DNA from 2 places in the Streptomyces sp. NBC_00654 genome. Region 2 is predicted to be linked to the other one. Evidence: riboswitches for the same ligand, from Rfam matches in the RefSeq annotation. Region 2 holds a riboswitch; the other holds the start of a gene.
The links. A riboswitch is a leader RNA that binds a small molecule or an ion and turns the genes downstream of it on or off. The one in region 2 is predicted to bind S-adenosylmethionine.
Positions count from the first base shown of each region.

Region 1: linked by a shared signal. The riboswitch ahead of OHA98_RS29665 (aminotransferase class V-fold PLP-dependent enzyme) and the one ahead of thrC (threonine synthase) in region 2 are both predicted to bind S-adenosylmethionine.

Region 1 covers NZ_JAPEOB010000002.1:2,110,152-2,113,552, reverse strand. The annotation lists gene trpD (anthranilate phosphoribosyltransferase) at 1-800, shown strand, start outside; SAM riboswitch class IV at 1,051-1,168, shown strand; gene OHA98_RS29665 (aminotransferase class V-fold PLP-dependent enzyme) at 1,342-2,718, shown strand; gene OHA98_RS29660 (Lrp/AsnC family transcriptional regulator) at 2,800-3,081, opposite strand; gene OHA98_RS29655 (rhomboid family intramembrane serine protease) at 3,078-3,401, opposite strand, start outside.
Region 2 covers NZ_JAPEOB010000003.1:973,972-977,372, forward strand. The annotation lists gene OHA98_RS36795 (MoaD/ThiS family protein) at 153-428, opposite strand; gene thrC (threonine synthase) at 458-1,762, opposite strand; SAM riboswitch class I at 1,782-1,910, opposite strand; gene OHA98_RS36805 (glucosyl-3-phosphoglycerate synthase) at 2,065-3,015, shown strand; gene OHA98_RS36810 (trehalose-6-phosphate synthase) at 3,198-3,401, shown strand, end outside.

The sequences.
Region 1 (3,401 bases), on a different contig from region 2:
CGGTCGACATCGTCGGCACCGGCGGGGACCTGGCCAAGACGGTCAACATCTCCACGATGGCGGCGATCGTCATCGCGGGCACCGGTGCCAAGGTGGTCAAGCACGGCAACCGTGCCGCCTCCTCGGCCAGCGGTTCCTCCGACGTACTGGAGAAACTGGGCGTCAACCTCGACCTCTCCCCGCAGCGGGTCGTCGCGGTGGCGGAGGAGGCGGGCATCACCTTCTGCTTCGCCGTGAAGTTCCACCCCGCCCTGCGGTACGCGGCCAAGGCCCGCAAGGAGCTGGGCGCGCAGACCACCTTCAACATCCTGGGGCCGCTGACCAACCCGGCCCGGGTGCGGTCCCAGGCCGTCGGTGTCGCCGACGCGCGGATGGCGCCCATCGTCGCGGGCGTGCTCGCCGACCGGGGCAACTCGGCCCTGGTCTTCCGCGGTGACGACGGCCTCGACGAGCTGACGACCACCGCCACCTCACGGGTCTGGGTGGTCCGCGACGGCCGGGTGCGCGAGGAGGCCTTCGACCCGCGCGACGTGGGCCTGGAACTGGTGCCGGTCGAGGCACTGCGGGGGGCCGACGCCTCGTACAACGCCGATGTCGCCCGCCGGCTGCTGGACGGTGAGCGGGGGCCCGTACGCGATGCCGTGCTGCTCAACGCGGCCGCGGCCCTGGTCGCGCTGGACCAGGGCGAGGGCACGCTGAACGAGCGGATCACGGCGAAGACCGCCGAGGCCGCCGCCTCGGTCGACTCCGGTGCGGCCAAGCGGGCGCTGGAGCGCTGGGTGGCGGCCAGCAACGCCTGAGAGCCTGTCGGGTGACCTCTGATCGGGTGGCCACGCCCTGGCACGCACGCTTCCGGCGTTGCCGAAATGCCCTGGTAGCTCCGCTACGAGGCCATCCCGGCGCCTTGGAATCGCACGCACCATGCCGCGTCCACTCGCCGATCGAAGGCCACCCGACAGGCTCTGAACGCGGAAAGTGTGGCCGAGGGCGCGGTCCGGATGACGGACCGCGCCCTTGCGCATGCCGGTACGTATGGCAAGATGCTGCGCAGGTCATGAGTGACAGCGACTACGGCCCCGGCCCGCTGTCCGGCAACCCTCCGTCCGTGGCGGGGTGCCCCGGGTGAAGACCAGGCCGTAGGCAGCGAGGTCTGCGGCAAGCGCGGGCCCCTCGGCATCGTTGTATGCCAACCCCCGGGGTCCTGGTCCCTAGGGAGCCTCTTGTGAGCAAGCGAATGCGATAGGGCTCGACGCCCTTCTCCGCGCACCTCTTTCCCCCTCTCCTGCGCTGCCGCGTATCCGCCGGCGCATGGATTTCGCCTGCCTGTTACGGGAGTTCGCCATGTCTGTCTCCACCGCTGCCACCGATCGTTCCCTTTGTGCCCCTCTGCCGGTTCTGGGGGAGAACGTCACTGTTCCGCTGGTCACGGGTGGAGAGGTCACCTACGCGGCCCTCGACTACGCGGCGAGTGCCCCGGCGCTCCAGCGGGTGTGGGACGACGTCGCCGCGTACGCCCCGTACTACGGCAGCGTCCACCGCGGCGCCGGATACCTTTCGCAGCTCTCCACCGACCTGTTCGAGAACAGCCGCGCCGTCGTCGCGGAGTTCCTCGGCTGCCGGGCCGAGGACCAGGTGATCTTCACCCGCTCGACCACGGACTCGCTCAACCTGCTGGCCGCCGTACTCCCCGCCGACTGCCAGGTGTTCGTGTACGAGACCGAGCACCACGCCTCCCTGCTGCCCTGGCGCGACGCCCGGGTCACCTACCTCAACGCGCCGCGCACCCCGGCCCAGGCGGTCGAGACCCTGGAGCGGGCGCTCGCCGACCGCGACCCCTACGGCCCGGCCCTGGTCTGCGTCACCGGCGCCTCCAACGTCACCGGTGAGCTGTGGCCCGTGAAGGAACTGGCCGCCGCCGCCCACGCGCACGGTGCCCGGATCGTCCTGGACGCCGCCCAGCTCGCCCCGCACCACCCCGTGGACATCGCCGGGCTGGACGTCGACTGGGTCGCCTTCTCCGGACACAAGCTGTACGCGCCGTTCGGCTCCGGTGTCCTCGCGGGCCGCGCCGACTGGCTCCAGGAGGCCGAGCCCTACCTGGCCGGCGGCGGTGCCTCCCGCAAGGTCGCCCGGCGCACCGACGGCGGCGTGGACGTGGACTGGCACACCACCGCGGCCCGTCACGAGGCCGGTTCGCCCAATGTCATCGGCGTCTACTCCATCGCCTCCGCCTGCAAGGCGCTGACCGAGGCCGGCTTCGACGACCTGGTCGCCCGTGAGCAGCGGCTCGTCGCCCGGGTCCGCGGGGGACTCGCGGAGGTCCCCGAGGTCAAGGTGCTCTCGCTGTTCGGCGACGACGCCCCGCGGGTCGGCGTCATCTCGTTCGTGGTGGAGGGCTGGAACAGCTCGCACTTCGCCGCCGCGCTCTCCGCCGAGTACGGCATCGGCGTCCGCGACGGTCTGTTCTGCGCCCACCCGCTGGTCCGCACGCTGCTGGGCAGCGACCCGCAGGACCCGGGGGAGTGCGGCGCTCCGGAAGCCGAGCCGGGCGAGCGCTCGCTGAACGCCATCCGGGTCAGCTTCGGTGCCGGTACGCCGGACGAGCACATCGAGCGCTTCGTACGGGCGGTGGGGGAACTGGTCCGCGAGGGCGCCCAGTGGAAGTACCGCACCGAGGGCGGCCGCTGCGTCCCGGACCGGGGTGCGGCGCAGGTCTGACCCGCGGACACGGGTACGCGAAACGGCTTCGGCCGGGTACCGGGCGGCTGCCCCGTACCCGGCCGAAGCCGTACCCGCCGCTTACGCGTCCAGGCCGATGGCGAAGGCCGCCTCCAGGTCGTGCTGGGAGTACGTACGGAACGCCACATGGGTGTCGGTCCCCTCGACGCCCGGGATCTTGCTGATCCGGCCGGGGATGACATCGGCGAGATCGTCGTGCTTGGCCACCCGGACCATGGCGATCAGGTCGTACGTACCGGTGACGGAGAAGACCTCGCTGACGCTGTCCAGCGCGGCGACGGCCTCGGCGATCTCGGGAATCCGGTCCACGCTGGTCTTGATGAGCACGATCGCGGTGATCACGGCTGGCTTTCTCCCTCGGTGGCCGTGGTGGGACTCTTTACTCTAGCCCCACCCCGACAGCGTCCCCAGGCGTAGAGGAACCCGGCGGCGAACCCCGCCACATGCGCCAGATACGCGACTCCGGGGCCGCTGCCCGCGGCCCGGGCGGCCAGCCACTGCAGGACGAACCAGAAGATCAGCACGATCCAGGCGGGGAAACGCAGCGGCAGGAAGAAGAGGAACGGGAAGAGGCTGGTGACCCGGGCCCTGGGGAAGAGGCGGAGGAACGCGCCGAGCACGGCGGAGATCGCCCCCGACGCGCCGACCAGGGTCTGGTCGGA
Region 2 (3,401 bases):
TGGCTGCTTCTTATCGTGGCCGGGCGCATTCTCATATGCGGGCGACACGGGCAGCGGAGGGGGCTTCCCCAACTGTACCGTGCTCAACCATGCAGAATTGCCCCCTCCGCTTCTCTCGCGGAGGGGGCAACAGGGGTCACACGGCGAAGTCGTCAGCCTCCGGCGACGGCCGGGATGATCGAGATGCCGGCGCCGTCCGGGGTGGCCGCCTCCAGGCCGCCCTCGAAGCGCACGTCGTCGTCGTTGACGTACACGTTCACGAAGCGGCGCAGCTTGCCCTGGTCGTCCAGGACACGGGCGGCGATACCCGGGTGGTTCGCCTCCAGGGACTCGATGACCTCGGAGAGGATCGTGCCCTCCGCCGCGACCTCGGCCTGGCCGTCCGTGTAGGTGCGGAGGATGGTGGGGATACGGACCTTGACGCTCATAGGGGTGCCTTCCTTCGGTCTCGGGGTGGTCAGAGGGCGGCGGCGAGGCCGGCTTCGCGGAACGCGTCCAGGCTCGGCCGGATGGTCGCGGTCGCCTGCGAGGTCGCGGCCACCGCGTCCAGCGTCTTGAGGCCGTCGCCCGTGTTCAGGACGACGGTGGTCAGCGTCGGGTCGAGCAGCCCGGCCTCGATCAGCTTCTTCGTCACACCGACCGTCACCCCGCCCGCCGTCTCGGCGAAGATGCCCTCGGTACGGGCCAGCAGCTTGATCGCGTCGACGACCTGCTCGTCGTCGACGTCCTCGACGGCGCCACCGGTACGGCGGGCGATGTCCAGGACGTACGGGCCGTCGGCCGGGTTGCCGATCGCCAGGGACTTGGCGATCGTGTTCGGCTTCTGGGGCCGCACCACGTCGTGGCCGGCCTTGAAGGCGGTGGAGACCGGGGAGCAGCCCTCGGCCTGGGCGCCGAAGATCTTGTACGGCTTGTCCTCGACCAGGCCGAGCTTGATCAGCTCCTGGAGGCCCTTGTCGATCTTGGTCAGCTGCGAGCCGGACGCGATCGGGATGACGATCTGGTCGGGCAGCCGCCAGCCGAGCTGCTCGCAGATCTCGTACGCCAGCGTCTTGGAACCCTCGCCGTAGTACGGCCGCAGGTTGACGTTGACGAAGCCCCAGCCCTCGCCGAGCGGGTCGCCGATGAGCTCCGAGCAGAAGCGGTTGACGTCGTCGTAGTTGCCCTCGATGCCGACCAGTTCACCGCCGTACACCGCGGCCATGACGACCTTGCCCTGCTCCAGGTCGTGCGGGATGAACACGCAGGAGCGGAAGCCGGCGCGGGCGGCGGCGGCGCCCACCGCGCCGGCGAGGTTGCCGGTGGAGGAGCAGGACAGGGTGGTGAAGCCGAAGGCGCGGGCGGCCTCGACGGCGATGGCCACGACGCGGTCCTTGAAGGAGTGCGTCGGGTTGCCGGAGTCGTCCTTGACGTACAGACCGCCGGTGACACCCAGCTCACGGGCGAGGTTGTCGGCCTTGACCAGCTTGGTGAAGCCGGGGTTGATGTTGGGCTTGTCCGCGACGTCGGCGGGTACCGGCAGCAGCGGCGCGTAGCGCCAGATGTTGTTCGGCCCGGCCTCGATGCGCTTCTTCAGCTCGTCGGGGGTACCGCTCGGCAGGTCGTACGCCACTTCGAGCGGCCCGAAACAGGACGCGCAGGCGAAGAGGGGGCCGAGGGCGAAACGCTCGCCGCACTCGCGGCAGGAAAGTGCTGCGGCGGGACCGAGATCCACGGACGAAACAGAAGAATCGGTGGATGTAGCAACAGCCTGAACAGCCATGATGGCGGAGGTCCCTTTCTCCTCATCTTCCTTGCGGCGCATTTCGCCACAAGACGGAATTGGCACCTTCCCCACCAAGACCTCAACGGTCGGCGGGAGGGTTGCCGGGACTTCAACGGGCCGTTCCCTCAGTCCCTCTGGATGAGCGCTGTGGCACTGGAATCTTCGATCCAGGCGTTTATTGGCGGACGGACCCCGACATGCGACGGTCATCCGCGTTGTTCAAGACTGTAACCGAAGCACCGGACCGTTGAGATAGTCGTCCGAACCGCGAGATGGATCACACACAGGGAGTATCGACCGTGCTGGAAGAGGTGGAACGCTGGCTGACCAGGCGTTCCTGGTCGGCAGCCGACCGCCCGCTGGACCGGCTCATCACCGCTCGCGCCGGGGATCCGCGCCGGGCGAGCGTGAGCGTCGTCCTGCCCGCGCTGAACGAGGAGGCGACGGTCGGGGCGATCGTGTCGACGATCCGGCGCGAGCTGATGGAGAAGGTCCGGCTCGTCGATGAACTGGTAGTGATCGATTCCGGATCCACGGACGCCACCGCCGAGGCCGCCCGCCACGCCGGCGCCCGGGTGGTCCACCGGGACGCGATCCTCCCCCGAATACCGGCCCTGCCCGGCAAGGGCGAGGTCCTGTGGCGCTCACTCCTCGTGACGAGCGGCGAGATCGTCTGCTTCGTCGACGCCGATCTCAAGGACTTCTCCGCGGACTTCGTCTCCGGCATCGTCGGCCCCCTGCTCACCGACCCGTCCGTGCAGTTCGTCAAGGCGATGTACGACCGCCCCCTGGGCGACACGGCGGGTCAGGGGGGACGGGTGACGGAGCTGGTGGCGCGCCCGCTGCTCAATCTGCACTGGCCGCAGCTGGCCGGATTCGTCCAGCCGCTGGGCGGCGAGTACGCGGTGCGGCGTTCCCTGCTGGAGCGGCTGCCCTTCCCCGTCGGTTACGGGGTGGAGCTGGGGCTGCTCGTGGACGCGCTGCACACCGTGGGCCTGGACGCGCTGGCACAGGTCGACGTCGGCGTCCGCAAGCACCGCCACCAGGACGGTCAGGCGCTGGGCCGGATGGCGGCGGCGATCTACCGCACCGCGCAACTGCGGCTCTCCCGGGGACATCTGGTGCGGCCCGCGCTCACCCAGTTCGAACGGGGCGAGAACGGCTTCGTCCCGCACACCCATGCGGTGGACACGGAGGAGCGGCCGCCGATGCGGGAGATCGCGGAGTACGCCTCGCACCGCGCGGCGTGACACACGGTGACGTAGGGGGGCGGGCACAGCGGCGCGCGCGGGAGTGGGCACGGTGACGTAGGGGAGGGCGGGCACAGCGGCGCGCGCGGGAGTGGGCACGGTGACGCACCCGAGTGGCCGCAGTGGCGCCCCGCCCGACGATTCGCGTTTGACGGCTTCCCGGAAGGGCTAGGTTCCGCTACATGGTCTCCGAGCACGCTGCCCAGGTTCTCGTCGCGTCCAACCGCGGCCCGGTGTCGTACGCGCTGAGCGAGGACGGCTCGCTCACGTCGAAGCGGGGCGGGGGCGGTCTCGTCTCCGGGCTGAGCGCCGTCGACGACAAGCTGTGGGTGTGCGCGGCCCTGGGCGACGGCGACCGCGAGGCGGTCCGGCGCGGGGTCGCCGAG